2 regions of the Pseudomonas migulae genome follow, and region 1 is predicted to be linked to the other one. Evidence: predicted binding sites of a transcription regulator. Region 1 holds the regulator's gene; the other holds the start of a gene.
The links. Region 1 encodes FliA, which starts transcription of late flagellar genes. Its sites were predicted from a motif close to CTAAAGTTTNNNNNNNNNNNGCCGNTAA; they were not measured.
Positions count from the first base shown of each region.

Region 1 (13,320 bases):
CAAATGGCGATCGACGCCGATTTGAACGCCGGCCTGATCGATCAGAACCAGGCCAAAATGCGCCGGATGGAAGTGGCCCAGGAGGCCGAGTTCTACGGTTCCATGGACGGTGCCAGCAAATTCGTACGCGGTGACGCCATCGCCGGTTTGCTGATTCTGTTCATCAACCTGATCGGCGGCATGGCGGTCGGTATCTTCCAGCACGGCATGACCTTCGGCGATGCCGGTCGGGTGTACGCCTTGTTGACCATCGGTGACGGTTTGGTGGCGCAATTGCCATCACTGCTTTTATCGACAGCTGCAGCGATCATGGTGACCCGTGCTTCCGGTTCGGAAGACATGGGCAAACAGATCAATCGCCAGATGTTCGCCTCGCCCAAGGCGCTGGCCGTGGCGGCGGGTTTGATGGCGGTCATGGGCCTGGTGCCCGGCATGCCACACTTCTCCTTCCTGAGCATGGCGGCCCTCGCGGCCGGCGGCGCCTACCTGTTCTGGAAGAAGCAGAACGTCGTCAAGGTTCAGGCCTTGCAAGAGGTCAAGCGTCAGCAGGAGCTGCTGCCATCGCCGGCGCGCGCTCAGGAAACCAAAGAGCTGGGCTGGGACGATGTGACGCCGATCGACATGATTGGCCTGGAAGTCGGCTACCGGCTGATTCCGCTGGTGGATCGCAACCAGGGTGGTCAGTTGCTGGCGCGTATCAAGGGCGTGCGCAAGAAGCTGTCCCAGGACCTGGGTTTCCTGATGCCGACTGTGCATATCCGTGACAACCTCGACCTGGCGCCAAGTGCCTATCGACTGACCCTGATGGGGGTGATCCTCGCCGAAGCGGAGATTTATCCGGATCGGGAACTGGCGATTAACCCGGGTCAGGTCTACGGTTCGCTGAATGGCATTACCGCCAAAGATCCGGCTTTCGGGCTGGAGGCGGTGTGGATTGAAATCAGTCAGCGTGCACAGGCGCAATCCCTCGGTTACACCGTGGTCGATGCCAGTACAGTAGTGGCAACCCATTTGAACCAGATTTTGTACAAGCACTCCAGTGAGCTGATTGGTCACGAAGAAGTGCAGCAGCTCATGCAATTGCTGGCCAAAAGCTCGCCGAAACTGGCCGAAGAACTGGTGCCGGGCGTGGTGTCGTTGTCGCAGCTGCTCAAGGTGCTCCAGGCGTTGCTGGCCGAACAGGTGCCCGTACGGGACATTCGCAGCATCGCCGAGGCGATCGCGAACAATGCCAGCAAGAGTCAAGATACTGCCGCGCTGGTGGCCGCGGTGCGCGTTGGCGTATCCCGCGCAATCGTCCAAAGCATTGTAGGGACTGAGTCGGAGCTACCAGTTATCACGCTAGAGCCAAGGTTGGAACAAATATTGCTCAATAGTCTTCAGAAGGCAGGACAAGGCTCGGAAGAGGGCGTTCTGCTGGAGCCAAGCATGGCTGAAAAACTGCAACGCTCGTTGATCGAGGCGGCGCAGCGTCAGGAGATGCAAGGTCAACCGGTGATTCTGCTGGTGGCCGGTCCGGTTCGCGCGATGCTCTCGCGATTTGGCCGACTGGCAGTCCCGGGTTTGCATGTGTTGGCTTACCAGGAAATTCCTGACAACAAGCAAGTGACCATCGTTGCGACAGTAGGGCCCAACGGCTGAGGTAGTGGTTTATGCAAGTTAAGCGTTTTTTCGCCGCCGATATGCGTCAGGCCATGAAACTGGTTCGTGATGAGCTGGGCGCTGATGCCGCCATCATTGGCAACCGCCGGATCGCCGGTGGTGTCGAGCTGACGGCTGCCCTCGATTACAAACTGTCGGCGCTGGCCCCGCGTGTTCCGAACATGGAACTCGAGGACGAGCTGCGCAAGACCCAGTCGCGGATCGTGACCGCCCAGGCCGAACTGAGCCTGCGCAGCGAGGGCGAGAGCGACAAGTCCACCAATCGTCAGTTGTTCGCCGGCCTGCCACTCACCGCCGCCGAACCGCTGATCGAACCGACTTACACCGAACCCCGTCGTGCAGCGCCGGCTCCTGCGCCAGCTTCCGGCGGTGTCGACCCGCGGGCTTTCGACTCGATGCGTTTCGAGCTCAACAGCTTGCGCGAACTGATGGAAGTACAACTCGGCTCCCTGGCCTGGAATCAGCTGCAAGGCAGCCGTCCGGCCCAGGCGAACCTGTGGCGTCGCCTGCAGCGCATCGGTTTGTCCGGTCCGTTGTCCCGCGATCTGCTGGAACTGATCACTGAGATTGACGAACCTCGTCAGGCCTGGCGCATGTTGCTGGCGCACCTGGCGCGGATGATCGCCACACCGGAAATCGAGCCACTGGAAGAGGGCGGCGTGATTGCCATGGTCGGTCCTGCCGGCATGGGCAAGACCACCACACTGGCCAAGCTCGCGGCCCGTTACGTGCTCAAGTACGGCGCACAGAACATCGCGCTGGTGAGCATGGACAGCTACCGCATCGGCGCTCAGGAACAACTCAAAACCCTGGGCCGGATCCTCAACGTGTCGGTAACGCACGTCGACCCGGGCCAGTCGCTGGTGCAGGCGCTGGATCCATTGCTGCGCAAGCGTGTGGTGCTGATCGATACCGCGGGCCTTCAGGCCAGCGATCCGGCACTGCGCATGCAGCTCGAAAGCCTGGCCGGGCGTGGCATCAAGTCAAAAAATTATCTGGTTCTGGCAACCACCAGCCAGAAACAGGTTCTAACGGCCGCTTATCACAGTTACAAGCGTTGCGGGCTCGCTGGCTGCATCCTGACTAAACTGGATGAAACGGCAAGTCTGGGCGAGGTGTTGAGCCTGGCAATCAGTCACGAGTTGCCGGTGGCTTACCTGACCGATGGACCGCGGATTCCGGATGATTTGCATCTGCCGCGTCGTCATCAGCTGGTCAGCCGCGCCGTGAGTGTGCAAATGCAGGAAGAACCCAGCGAAGAAGCCATGGCTGACATGTTCGCTGATATTTACCACAGCCCGACCAAGCAGGTTGGCTGAGGTATTAATGAACAGTTTTTGTACCTACATCGATGGTCTGCCATGCATTGTTCCGTTTGTGAACGCGCAGCCAGTAATGTGGCCTCCGTCTATGCAAGACAAGGTAAAGAAATAACATGGGCAGCATGCATCCCGTACAGGTGATCGCGGTGACCGGCGGCAAAGGTGGCGTCGGGAAGACTAACGTGTCAGTGAACTTGTCCCTGGCTCTAGCTGAGCTCGGCCGGCGCGTCATGCTGCTGGACGCCGATCTGGGGCTGGCGAACGTCGACGTCCTGCTGGGACTGACACCCAAACGCACCCTGGCCGACGTGATCGAAGGCCGCTGTGAGCTGCGCGACGTGTTGTTGCAGGGGCCCGGCGGCATCCGCATCGTCCCGGCGGCGTCCGGTACTCAGAGCATGGTCCATCTGAGCCCGGCGCAACACGCCGGCCTGATCCAGGCATTCAGCGATATCGGCGACAACCTCGACGTCCTGGTGATCGACACCGCTGCAGGTATTGGTGACTCGGTAGTCAGTTTCGTTCGCGCCGCGCAGGAAGTCTTGCTGGTGGTCTGCGACGAGCCGACCTCGATCACCGACGCCTACGCACTGATCAAGCTGCTGAACCGCGACTACGGCATGAACCGTTTCCGCGTCCTGGCCAACATGGCCCAGAGCCCGCAGGAAGGTCGCAACCTGTTCGCCAAGTTGACCAAGGTCACGGATCGCTTCCTCGACGTCGCCTTACAATACGTCGGTGCGGTGCCGTACGACGAAAGCGTGCGCAAGGCTGTCCAGAAGCAACGCGCGGTTTATGAAGCGTTCCCGCGTTCCAAGTGCTCGCTGGCCTTCAAGGCCATCGCACAAAAGGTCGATACCTGGCCGTTGCCCGCCAACCCGCGTGGGCATCTGGAGTTCTTCGTCGAGCGCCTCGTGCAACAAACCGCAGGACCCGTGCTATGACAGCCAGCGGCTACAACCTTTACAAGAAGTCGGCACGTGACGCGCAGTACGAGCTGATCGAGCGTTACGCGCCACTGGTCAAACGCATTGCCTACCACTTGCTGGCGCGACTGCCGGCCAGTGTCCAGGTCGAAGACCTGATCCAGGCCGGCATGATCGGCCTGCTTGAAGTATCGACCAAATACGACGCCAGCAAAGGCGCGAGTTTCGAGACGTATGCGGGCATTCGAATCCGCGGCGCGATGCTCGATGAAGTCCGCAAGGGGGACTGGGCGCCACGTTCGGTCCACCGCAATACCCGCATGGTCAGCGACGCAATTCGCTCGATTGAAGCTAAAACCGGCCGTGACGCTAAAGATCACGAAGTTGCGGCCGAACTCCAATTGAGTCTCGACGATTACTACGGGATTTTGAACGACACCCTGGGCAGCCGGTTATTCAGTTTCGACGATCTGTTGCAGGACGGCGAACACGAAGGGCTGCACGAGGATGGCGCGAGTGCTCATCTCGAGCCGTCACGCGATCTGGAAGATGAACGCTTCCAGGCGGCGCTGGCGGACGCGATTGCCAATTTGCCGGAGCGTGAGCGACTGGTGTTGGCGCTGTACTACGACGAAGAGTTGAATCTCAAGGAAATCGGTGAGGTCCTGGGGGTCAGCGAATCTCGGGTCAGCCAGTTACACAGCCAGTGCGCGGCCCGTTTGCGGGGGCGTTTGGGGGAGTGGCGAGCGCGCTGAAGGCAGTGTGGGGACACTGCGAACGTGGCTGGTGTGGTGTTGAACTGCGCCGGTCTCGATCTGTTGTGCTCCAGACAGTCATTGAGTGCTTTGCCGGATTGATTGAAATGGCGCGTCCAGGTGCTGGGCGCGTTTAAGACTGCTTGGAGGTCGAATTGGACAAGAACATGAAAATCCTCATCGTTGATGACTTCTCAACGATGCGGCGGATCATAAAAAACCTGTTGCGTGACCTTGGGTTCACCAACACGGTCGAGGCCGACGATGGCACTACTGCCATTCCGGTTCTCAACAGCGGGAGCATCGACTTTCTGGTAACGGACTGGAACATGCCTGGCATGACCGGCATCGATCTGCTGCGCCACGTGCGCGCCGATGAAAAGCTCAAGCACCTGCCGGTGCTGATGGTGACCGCTGAAGCCAAGCGCGAGCAGATCATCGAAGCGGCCCAGGCCGGTGTTAACGGCTATGTGGTCAAACCCTTCACGGCCCAGGCGTTAAAAGAAAAAATCGAGAAGATTTTCGAACGCATCGGTTGAGAAACTGCGCCACGGGGGAGCTATGGACCACAACGAATCTTCACAGGGCGATTTTGAATCGACCCTGAAAAAACACGCGGTCGAACTGGTCGAAAGCCTTGAAAAAGGCAGGTTCGGCGACGCTGTGCAACTGATCCATGAGCTCAATCAGACCCGTGACCGCGGCCTGTATCAGGAAGTGGGCAAGCTCACCCGCGAGCTGCACAGCGCGATCGTCAATTTCCAGATTGACCCGCACATGCCGCAAGCCGAGGAAGTGTCGCAGATCACGGATGCCACCGAGCGCCTGGGTTATGTTGTGAAACTGACCGAGGCTGCCGCCAACCGCACCATGGATCTGGTCGAGAACTCCACGCCGCTGGTCAACAGCCTGAGCGATGAAGCCCAAGCGCTGAGCACGGACTGGGGGCGGTTCATGCGTCGCGAAGTCGGGGCTGAAGAGTTTCGCGAGCTGGCACGGCGTGTCGACGGTTTCCTGGCACGCAGCAGCACGGACAACCGCGCGGTGTCGAGCAACCTCAACGACATTCTGCTCGCTCAGGATTATCAGGACCTCACAGGTCAAGTGATCAAGCGTGTGACCCAATTGGTCACCGAAGTTGAAAGCAACCTGCTCAAGCTCGTGCTTATGGCCAGTCAGGTGGACCGCTTTGCGGGCATCGAACATGACCGTGAAGCGATGCTTGCTGAAAAAGATCCGCAAAAACATCTCTCTCAGGGTGAAGGTCCGCAGATTCATGCCGATAAAAGAGAAGACGTTGTGTCCGGTCAGGACGATGTGGACGATTTGCTATCCAGCCTGGGATTTTAGAGTTTTGGAATTTTAGGTTTTTTAGGTTTTTAGACCTGTTAGGAGCACCCCCTTAATGAGCTTCGGCGCCGATGAAGAGATCCTTCAGGATTTCCTGGTTGAGGCCGGCGAGATTCTAGAGCAACTGTCCGAACAGCTGGTCGAGCTTGAAAGCCGACCGGATGATGCGGATTTGCTCAATGCAATTTTTCGCGGTTTTCACACTGTAAAAGGGGGCGCCGGCTTCCTCCAGCTCAACGAGTTGGTGGAGTGCTGTCACATCGCCGAGAACGTGTTCGACATCCTGCGCAAGGGTGAACGTCGCGTCGACTCGGAATTGATGGACGTGGTTCTCGAAGCGCTGGATGCGGTGAACAGTATGTTTACCGAAGTCCGCGAGCGCAGCCCGATCACGCCTGCCACGCCTGAATTGCTCGCGGCCCTGGCCCGTCTGGCCGAGCCGCAAACCGCCGATGAAGCCGCGCCTGTGGCTGAAGTGGTGGAAGCACCGGCTGCCGAAGCCGAATCAGGCGACATCACCGATAACGAATTCGAACAACTGCTGGACTCGCTGAACGCCGTCAAGGCCCAGGCCGAGGCGCCGGCCGTTGCTCCGCTGCCCGCTGGCGATGCCGCGGCCGGCGACGAAATCACCGATGCAGAATTCGAGTCGTTGCTCGATCAATTGCACGGCAAAGGCCAGTTCGCGGTCGACGCGGTAGCCGCACCTGCTGCCCCCGCGGCACCGGCTGCTCCAAAAGCGGCGGGCGACAGTTCCGACATTACCGACGACGAGTTCGAAGCTCTGCTCGATCAGTTGCACGGCAAGGGCAACTTTGCCGTCGACGCGCTGGAGTCGGCGATTGCCGCCGTACCAGCCCCGGCTGCGCCTACCGCTAAAGCGGCCGGCGGCGATCTGATCTCGGATCACGAGTTCGAATCGCTGCTCGACGAATTGCACGGCAAAGGCAAGTTCACCGAAGTCGGCACCGGTTCTGCCGCTGCTGCGGTAGCGGCGCCCGTCGCCAAAGCCCCGGCACCGGTCGCCAAGGCGCCCGAGCCAAAAGCTGAAGCGCCGAAGCCTGCTGCCGCCGCTGCACCGGCGCCTGCCCGTGCACCGGCTGCGCCACCGGCGGAAAAACCGGCCAGCGAAGCCGAGACCACCGTGCGGGTCGATACCGCGCGTCTCGACGAAATCATGAACATGGTGGGCGAGCTGGTACTGGTGCGTAACCGTCTGGTTCGTCTGGGTGCCAACAGCGCCGATGAGGCCATGTCCAAGGCCGTGTCGAACCTCGACGTGGTCACCGCTGACTTGCAAACCGCGGTCATGAAGACCCGGATGCAGCCGATCAAGAAAGTCTTCGGGCGCTTCCCGCGTCTGGTTCGCGACCTGGCTCGCCAGCTCAAGAAAGAGATCAACCTGGAGCTGGTCGGCGAAGAAACCGACCTCGACAAGAACCTCGTCGAGGCCCTGGCCGACCCGCTGGTCCACTTGGTGCGCAACTCGGTCGACCACGGCATTGAAGAGCCGGCCGATCGTGAAGCGATGGGCAAACCGCGTAGCGGCAAAGTGATCCTGTCCGCTGAGCAGGAAGGCGACCACATCCTGCTGTCCATCTCCGATGACGGCAAGGGCATGGATGCCGACGTGTTGCGCGGCATCGCGGTGAAGAAAGGTTTGATGGACAAGGATGCGGCGGACCGTCTCAGCGAGTCCGACTGCTTCAACCTGATCTTCGCACCGGGTTTCTCGACCAAAACCGAGATCTCCGACGTGTCGGGTCGTGGCGTGGGCATGGACGTGGTGAAAACCAAGATCGCCCAGCTCAACGGCACCATCAACATCTACTCGACCAAGGGCAAGGGCTCGAAGATCGTCATCAAGGTCCCGTTGACCCTGGCGATCATGCCGACGCTGATGGTCATGCTCGGCAACCAGGCGTTTGCGTTCCCGCTGGTGAACGTCAACGAGATCTTCCACCTCGACCTGTCGCGCACCAACGTGGTGGACGGCCAGGAAGTGGTGATCGTGCGGGACAAGGCGCTGCCACTGTTCTATCTCAAGCGCTGGCTGGTCAGCTCCGCCGCTCACGAAGAGCAGCGTGAAGGCCATGTGGTGATCCTTTCGGTGGGCACTCAGCGGATCGGCTTCGTCGTCGATCAACTGGTCGGCCAGGAAGAAGTGGTCATCAAGCCATTGGGCAAAATGCTCCAGGGAACCCCGGGCATGTCCGGCGCCACCATCACCGGTGACGGCCGCATTGCGCTGATTCTCGATGTTCCGAGCATGCTCAAGCGTTACGCCGCACGGCGTATTTGATTCTGGGGGAGCGGGGCGACTGAGCCTCGCCCCCGCCTAACGGAGTGTTTATGGTAGTCAAGGTCCTGGTGGTGGACGATTCGGGGTTTTTCCGCCGCCGCGTCTCGGAAATTCTTTCAGCAGATTCGAATATCCAGGTCGTCGGTACGGCGACCAACGGAAAAGAGGCGATCGATCAGGCGCTGGCCCTCAAGCCAGACGTGATCACCATGGACTACGAGATGCCGATGATGGATGGCATCACGGCCGTGCGGCACATCATGCAGCGCTGCCCGACACCGGTGTTGATGTTCTCCTCGCTGACGCACGAAGGCGCCCGGGTCACCCTGGACGCGCTGGATGCCGGCGCGGTGGATTTTCTGCCGAAGAACTTCGAAGACATCTCGCGCAATCCCGAGAAGGTCAAGCAACTGCTGTGCGAGAAGATTCTCAGCATTTCGCGCAGTAACCGGCGTGTCAGTACCTACAGCGCTCCGGCCCCGGCACCAGTCGCCACGCCAGCCCCGACACCTGCGCCTTCCAGCGTCGGCAGTTATGGCAGCAGCGCACCGGCACGTCCGGCACCGATCCCGGCTCGTGCCTCTGCGCACGCACCGTCGTCGCCCGCGCCGAAACGCAAAGCCTACAAGCTGGTTGCCATCGGCACGTCCACCGGCGGCCCGGTTGCCCTGCAGCGCGTATTGACGCAATTGCCGGCCAACTTCCCGGCTCCGATCGTGCTGATCCAGCACATGCCGGCGGCCTTCACCAAGGCATTCGCCGAACGTCTGGACAAGCTCTGCCGCATCAGCGTCAAGGAAGCCGAGGATGGCGACATCCTGCGTCCGGGCCTGGCGTTGCTGGCACCGGGTGGCAAGCAAATGATGATCGACGGCCGTGGCGCGGTGAAAATCCTGCCCGGCGACGAGCGTCTGAACTACAAGCCGTGCGTGGACATCACCTTCGGTTCGGCGGCCAAGTCCTACGGTGACAAAGTTCTGGCGGTCGTGCTGACCGGCATGGGCGCCGACGGTCGTGAAGGTGCGCGTCTGCTCAAGCAGGGCGGCAGCTCGATCTGGGCTCAGGATGAAGCCAGCTGCGTGATCTACGGCATGCCGATGGCGATCGTCAAAGCTGAACTCGCCGATGCGGTGTACGGCCTCGACGACATTGGCAAGCACCTGGTCGAGGCGTGTATCTGATGGATGTACTCAGCCTTATCGGGATCATCATGGCGTTCGTCGCCATCATTGGTGGCAACTACCTTGAAGGCGGTCACCTCGGCGCGCTGGCCAACGGCCCGGCAGCGTTGATCGTGCTCGGCGGCACCATCGGTGCGGCACTGTTGCAATCGCCGATGAGCGCCTTCAAGCGCGCCATGCAGATTCTTGGCTGGATCCTGTTCCCGCCTCGCGTGGACCTGGCCGGCGGTGTCGACCGCGTGGTGAACTGGAGCCTGACCGCCCGCAAGGAAGGTCTGCTCGGTCTGGAAGGCGTGGCTGACGCCGAGCCCGACGCTTACTCGCGCAAAGGCCTGCAACTGCTGGTGGACGGTGCCGAGCCAGAGGCCATTCGCAGCATTCTGGAAGTGGATTTCTACACGCAGGAAAGCCGTGACATCGAAGCCGCCAAAGTGTTCGAGAGCATGGGCGGCTATGCGCCGACCATCGGCATCATCGGTGCGGTGATGGGCCTGATCCACGTCATGGGCAACCTGGCCGATCCGTCGCAACTGGGCAGCGGCATTGCCGTGGCGTTCGTCGCGACCATCTACGGCGTGGCCAGTGCCAACCTGGTGCTGCTGCCGATTGCCGCCAAACTCAAGTCCGTCGCGTTGCGTCAGTCGCGTTATCGCGAAATGTTGCTGGAAGGCATTCTGTCGATCGCCGAAGGTGAAAACCCTCGCTCTATCGAGTTGAAGCTTCAGGGCTTCATGGATTGATGGGGGTAATGGATCATGGCTCGTCGTCGACAACCTGAAGAACATGTAAACCATGAACGCTGGCTCGTTTCCTACGCCGACTTCATTACGTTGCTGTTCGCCTTTTTCGTGGTGATGTACTCGATTTCTTCGATCAATGAAGGCAAGTACAAGATCATCTCGGAAGCGTTGATCGGCGTGTTCACCGATTCGGATCGTGCGCTCAAGCCGATCCCCATCGGTGAAGAGCGTCCGAAAACCGTGACCCCGGCCAAGCCGCTGGTCAAGGACAGCGAGCAGGTCGATGCCGGGATTGCCGGGGCCAGTGATCCGCTGAAAAGCATTGCCGACGACATCAGCGCCGCGTTCGGCGACTTGATCAGCTCCAACCAGATGACCGTGCGCGGCAACGAGCTGTGGGTCGAGATCGAACTCAATTCCAGCCTGTTGTTCGGCAGCGGCGATGCCATGCCCAGCGACATGGCGTTCAACATCATCGATAAAGTCGCCGTGATCCTGAAGCCGTTCGACAACCCGATTCACGTCGAAGGCTTCACCGACGATCAACCGATCCGCACCGCGCAGTATCCCACCAACTGGGAATTGTCCTCGGCACGTTCGGCGAGCATCGTGCGCATGCTGGCGATGCAGGGTGTGAACCCCGGTCGACTGGCGTCGGTGGGTTACGGCGAATTCCAGCCGGTGGCCAACAACGCCACGGCAGAGGGCAGGGCGCGCAACCGTCGCGTGGTGCTGGTCGTGTCACGAAATCTCGATGTACGTCGCAGCCTCACCGGCACCGGAACCGCCAATGCGCAACCGGATGCCGCGTTGAAGCGTGCTGGCACACAAACTGCACCTGCACCGGTCAAGTCGCCGGGACGAGAGAGCGCCGTCAATTCTCCGTCACCCGCATTAATACGTTGAGCTATTTCCCGGTCGACTCGACCGGGAGGAACAATCCGAATGAGAGTCTGGGCCGTTGCCAATCAAAAGGGTGGTGTTGGTAAAACCACTTCCTCCATCGCTTTAGCCGGATTACTGGCCGAGGCGGGCAAGCGCGTGGTCGTGGTCGATCTCGACCCCCACGGCTCGATGACCAGCTACTTCGGTTACGACCCCGACAGCCTGGAACACAGCAGCTACGACCTGTTCCTGCACAAGGGCAGCGTGCCGCAAGGCTTGCCCGGTCAGTTGCTGTTGCCCACCAGTCACGCGAGTATTTCCCTGCTGCCGTCGAGCACCGCGCTGGCGACCCTTGAGCGTCAGTCGCCGGGGCAGAGTGGTCTGGGCCTGGTGATTGCCAAGAGCCTGGCGCAATTGTGGCAGGACTTCGATTACGCGGTGATCGACAGCCCGCCGTTGCTCGGTGTGTTGATGGTCAATGCCTTGGCGGCCAGTCAGCAATTGGTGATACCGGTGCAGACCGAGCACCTGGCGGTCAAAGGCCTGGAGCGCATGGTCAACACCTTGGCGATGATCAACCGTTCACGCAAACAGCCGCTGGCATTCAGCATCGTGCCGACCCTGTTCGATCGCCGGACCCAAGCCTCCCTCGGGACCTTGCGGGTCTTGCGCGACAAATATCCCGAAGAAATCTGGCAGGGCTACATCCCTGTCGATACGCGGTTGCGCGACGCCAGCCGTGCCGGCGTCACGCCTTCGCAATTCGACGGCAAGAGCCGCGGCGTATTGGCTTATCGCGCACTGCTCAAGCACATGCTGACGCAGCAATCCGTTGCGCAGGTGGCGTGAGATGAATCGCCCGGTGAAAATCACGTCCCGTCCGCAACTTGCGCTTCAGTCCTATCTGGACAGCTTGCTGATGGAGGCGACCGAAGAGTTGCCGCCGGAAATCGAAGCAATTCCCGAGGTCGTCGAGGTTGAAGCGGCGCTGGACGAATTCCAGGCCGCGGTGCTTGAAGAGCAGGCCCGCGATGCGCAGAAACCGGTCGAGAAACCGGTAGCCGTTGCCGCGCCGATCGCAGCGCCCGTGGTGAAAGCCCCGGTGGCGCTGATCGAAGCGCCGGCGCCGGTTCTGGCGCCCGTCTCGACCATCGCGCCGCTCCTGCAAGCCTTGGTGCCGCCGATCGTCGAAGTTCATCTGCCACCGAGCAACACGCCGCCACCGGTGGAAACCGACGGTCGTCCTGCCTGGGCCGCCGAGCCGTTCGAATGCCTGTTGTTCGATGTCGCCGGGTTGACCCTGGCGGTGCCGCTGGTGTGCCTGGGCTCGATTTATTCCCTGGCCGGTCAGGAGCTGACGGCGCTGTTCGGTCAGCCGGAATGGTTCCTCGGGATCCTGCCGAGCCAGGCCGGCAATCTGAAAGTGCTCGATACCGCCCGCTGGGTCATGCCCGACCGCTATCGCGATGACTTCCGTCAGGGCCTGCAATACGTTATTTCGGTTCAGGGCTACGAGTGGGGGCTGGCGGTGCATCAGGTCAGCCGCTCGTTGCGCCTGGACCCGAACGAAATCAAATGGCGCAGCCACCGTGGTCAACGGCCATGGCTGGCAGGCACGGTGATTGAACACATGTGTGCGTTGCTCGACGTTTCCGCGCTGGCCGAGTTGATCGCCAGCGGCGGGGCAAAGCACATGAGCGGCAGCAAGCCGGTCCACAAACCGACATAACAACACGCGGGGCGAGTGACTTGCCATCGCACCGAACACACACCGCCAGGAGCGGTTTTTCGAGGGGTCAGGGTATGAATGATAAGGCGTCGTCTGCAAAAGGTTCCGAAGATCCGATCCTGCAATGGGTAACCTTCAAGCTGGACAATGAAACCTACGGCATCAACGTGATGCGCGTTCAGGAAGTCCTGCGTTACACCGAAATCGCCCCGGTCCCGGGTGCCCCGAGCTACGTGCTGGGTATCATCAACCTGCGCGGTAACGTGGTCACCGTGATCGACACCCGTCAGCGCTTCGGCCTGATGAATGCCGAGATCAGCGACAACACCCGGATCGTCATCATCGAAGCCGACAAGCAAGTGGTCGGGATCATGGTCGACAGCGTGGCCGAAGTGGTTTACCTGCGTCAGTCGGAAATCGAAACCGCACCGAACGTGGGTAACGAAGAGTCCGCCAAGTTCATTCAAG
Region 1 is NZ_JALJWR010000001.1:5,674,353-5,687,672, forward strand. Features, by position in the region: gene flhA (flagellar biosynthesis protein FlhA) at 1-1,641, shown strand, start outside; gene flhF (flagellar biosynthesis protein FlhF) at 1,653-2,981, shown strand; gene fleN (flagellar synthesis regulator FleN) at 3,098-3,928, shown strand; gene fliA (RNA polymerase sigma factor FliA) at 3,925-4,665, shown strand; gene J2Y86_RS26040 (chemotaxis response regulator CheY) at 4,833-5,204, shown strand; gene J2Y86_RS26045 (protein phosphatase CheZ) at 5,227-6,015, shown strand; gene J2Y86_RS26050 (chemotaxis protein CheA) at 6,071-8,317, shown strand; gene J2Y86_RS26055 (protein-glutamate methylesterase/protein-glutamine glutaminase) at 8,368-9,498, shown strand; gene J2Y86_RS26060 (flagellar motor protein) at 9,498-10,238, shown strand; gene motD (flagellar motor protein MotD) at 10,254-11,144, shown strand; gene J2Y86_RS26070 (ParA family protein) at 11,184-11,972, shown strand; gene J2Y86_RS26075 (CheW domain-containing protein) at 11,974-12,852, shown strand; gene J2Y86_RS26080 (chemotaxis protein CheW) at 12,927-13,320, shown strand, end outside.

Region 2 (3,567 bases), 4.8 Mb from region 1:
GCATGGTGCATATCCGCATGCTCGATCAACAGGGTAAAAGTCATGAACTCGCGCTCGAAGCCCGACTGGGCATCGACGACTTCATCGTGCGCAAGGCCTGCACACTCGCCGGCCAGGGCTTTACCATGCTGCCGATGATGTATTGCGAGCAGGAACTGGAAAGCGGCGCGCTGGTGCAATTGCTCCCTGACTGGTCGTTGCCTGGCGGCTGGCTGCAAGCGGTCTACCCTCATCGGCGCGGGGTCATGCCGGCCGTGCGCGCCTGGCTCGACCATTTGATCGAATCATTCAATGACTGCGGGGACCGACTGATATGAAGGCTGGACGCATGAGCGAAGAGGATGTCGCACAGTTCTGCCTGGCGCTGCCGGGTGCGCGGGAAGACTACAAGTGGGGTGGCGTGCGGGTGTTTTCGATTGCCGGGAACAAGATGTTCGCCCTGCAGAACTTGCGGGGCGAATCCCTTGCCTTCAAGGTCGACAAGGACCTGTTTCTGGGGCATTGCGATCGCCCGGGCGTTCATCCGGCGCCGTACCTGGCGCGGGCCCAGTGGATCATCATGCAAACGCCCTACCCGCTGGGCGCCGAAGAACTGCAAGGCCTGTTGCAGCGCTCCCATCAACTGGTAGTGAGCAAGCTGCCCAAGCGCACGCAGGTCGGATTGCTGCTTTAGAACAGCGCCAACAGGTTTGCCCCCAGGAACAGCTGATCAATCCAGAACACTTGATGCAACAGCACGATCATCCAGAACAGCAGTTGAAACGACACTTTGCGCGTCTTGTGCCGGAACAGCTGCTGAGCCAGGAAGGCGCCCGGCCAGCCGCCGGCGAGCTCAACTGCATGCAGCACGTTCTCGGGCGTACGCCAGCTATCGGTGCGGGCCTTGCGCTTGTCGCTCCAATAAAGGAAGAACGCCAACACGCTGACGATGCCGTAGGCCGCCAGGGGAATCAGCGAGATCCCGCGCAGCCAGAACGACAACGAGCCCAGCAACGGCAACGCGCACACCGCCGCGAACACCAGCAGTTTCAGCCTTGGGTTCTGGATCTGCCCTCCGGAATTACGTCCGGAACTGTTGCGCCCGCCTGCATCATTCATGGCTTGACCGCAGTCCAGTCGACCCAGCCGAACTGCCAGGTGGCCAGAATCACCAGACCAAACGCAATGCGATACCAGGCGAACGCCGCGTAGCTGTGGCTGGCGATGAACTTGAGCAAGCCCCTGACGGCAATCATCGCGAAGATGAAGGCGGTGACGAAGCCGATGGCGAACACCGGAAAATCAGCCGGCACGAACAGGTCGCGATACTTGTAGCCCGAGTACACCGCCGCTCCGACCATGGTCGGCATTGCGAGGAAAAACGAAAACTCGGTGGCTGTCTTGCGCGAGAGCCCGAACAGCAAACCGCCGATGATCGTCGAGCCTGAACGCGATGTACCCGGAATCATGGCCAGACACTGGGCCAAACCTACTTTCAAGGCATCTTTCCAGGTCATCTCATCGACGGTTTCGGCGTGCACTTCATGCTGACGCTGTTCCGCCCACAACATCACGATGCCGCCCACGACCAATGCCGTGGCCACGGTAATCGGGTTGAACAGGTAATGGTGGATCAGGTCAGCAAAGATCACCCCCAACACCACGGCCGGCAGGAAGGCGATCAGCAGGTTGGCGGTAAAGCGCCGGGCACTGGGCTGCGTCGGCAAGCCAACCACGACCTCGAAAATCTTGCGCCGGAATTCCCACACCACGGCGAGAATCGCGCCGAGCTGAATAATGATGTTGAACGCCATGGCCCGCTCACCACCGAAATTGAGCAAGTCGGCCACAATAATCTGGTGTCCGGTACTGGAAATCGGCAAAAACTCCGTCAGCCCTTCTACAACCCCAAGTATCAATGCCTGCAAGGCGGTCCAAAGATCCATCAATCCCCCAAGAAGCGATGCGCGACGGCATGCCCCGTTAATATTTTTTCAAATCAGTCAGCGTAGCTAAAAGGCCCGCGCGCGCAGAATCCGGACGGAACCGAAAAAATTCCGTGAAACATCGACTTGGATTCAGGTTTTTCCGTGCGGGGCCGAAATCCTATCAGACAAGGCTGAATAACGCTGCCACGTTATAGGACTTGGGTCGGATATGCCCGATCGGCAAAGTGTGGTTGGATGCTGGCGATCGTTTATTACAAGAAAAAGAAACCGGAGTGACAGCGTTATGAACAGCTTGAGGAATATGTCGATCAGCCGCCGTTTGTGGCTCATTTTGATCGTGGCCGTCATGATGCTTTTGACGTTGGGCGTGTTGATGCTCAAGCAGATTCACGAAGACCTCTATCACGCCAAGGCGCAGAAAACCCAGCACGTGGTGCAGACCGCCAGCGGCATACTGACCTACTACCACGGCCTCGAAACCGCCGGCACGCTGACGCGCGAAGCCGCGCAGAAACAGGCACTGACCGCCGTTCGCGGCCTGCGCTATGACCAGAACGACTACTTCTGGATCAACGACCTGACGCCGGTGATGATCATGCACCCGGCCAACCCGAAACTCGATGGCCAGAACCTCTCGGCGATCCGCGATCCGGACGGGTTTGCGGTGTTCAATGAAATGGTCGCCCTCGCCAAAGCCAAGGGCGCCGGCGCAATCGACTATCGCTGGCCGAAACCGGGCGCCAGCGACCCGGTAGCAAAAACGTCCTACGTCAAACTGTTCGAGCCTTGGGGCTGGGTGATCGGTTCGGGCGTGTACATCGATGACATGCAGGCCGAGTTCATGGCCCAGGTCTGGAAAGCGACCGTCGTCGGGCTGGTGATTGCCGCCATCATGGCGCTGCTGGTGATCCTGATTGCCCGCAGCATCGTGCGTCCACTCCAGGATACCGTGAACGCCATGGCCAACATTGCCAGCGGCGAAAGCGACCTGACCCGCAGCCTCGACACCCACGGCCAGGATGAAGTGACGCAACTGGCCCGCCACTTCAATGCCTTTACCGCCAAACTGCGCGGGGTGATCGGTGAACTGCAGGTGTCCGCCAGCGCGCTGGGCCTGTCGTCCAGCGAACTGGGCAACGACGCCGCCCAGGCCCAGCAACGCAGTCAGCAGCAATCACAGCAAATGGAACTGGTAGCCACGGCCATCAATGAAGTGACGTACGGCGTGCAGGATGTCGCAAAGAACGCCGAGCAGGCGGCCAGCGAAATGCGCGATGCCGAATCCCAGGCGCAGCAGGGCCAGGTCAACATCGACAGCAGCCTGCAACAGATCGACAAGTTGTCCGGCACCATTGATCAGGCCGTGGAAGTCATCCGCACCCTGGCCACCGAAAGCACCCAGATCGGCAGCGTGCTGGAAGTGATCCGCTCCATCGCCGAGCAGACCAACCTGCTCGCCCTCAACGCCGCCATCGAGGCTGCCCGCGCCGGCGAGCAAGGTCGCGGGTTCGCCGTTGTGGCGGATGAGGTGCGCCTGCTGGCCCAGCGTACCCAGAAGTCCACCGCCGAGATCCAGTCGATGATCGAGCGCCTGCAAGGCCACTCCGAAGCGGCGGTCAAGGTCATTGGCGACAGCAGC
Region 2 is NZ_JALJWR010000001.1:861,920-865,486, forward strand. Features, by position in the region: gene J2Y86_RS03840 (LysR substrate-binding domain-containing protein) at 1-317, shown strand, start outside; gene J2Y86_RS03845 (MmcQ/YjbR family DNA-binding protein) at 314-673, shown strand; gene J2Y86_RS03850 (DUF1294 domain-containing protein) at 670-1,098, opposite strand; gene J2Y86_RS03855 (undecaprenyl-diphosphate phosphatase) at 1,095-1,925, opposite strand; gene J2Y86_RS03860 (methyl-accepting chemotaxis protein) at 2,212-3,567, shown strand, end outside.
Region 2: J2Y86_RS03860 (methyl-accepting chemotaxis protein) is a predicted target of FliA. The motif match lies at 2,057-2,084, and genes of this name have one in related genera.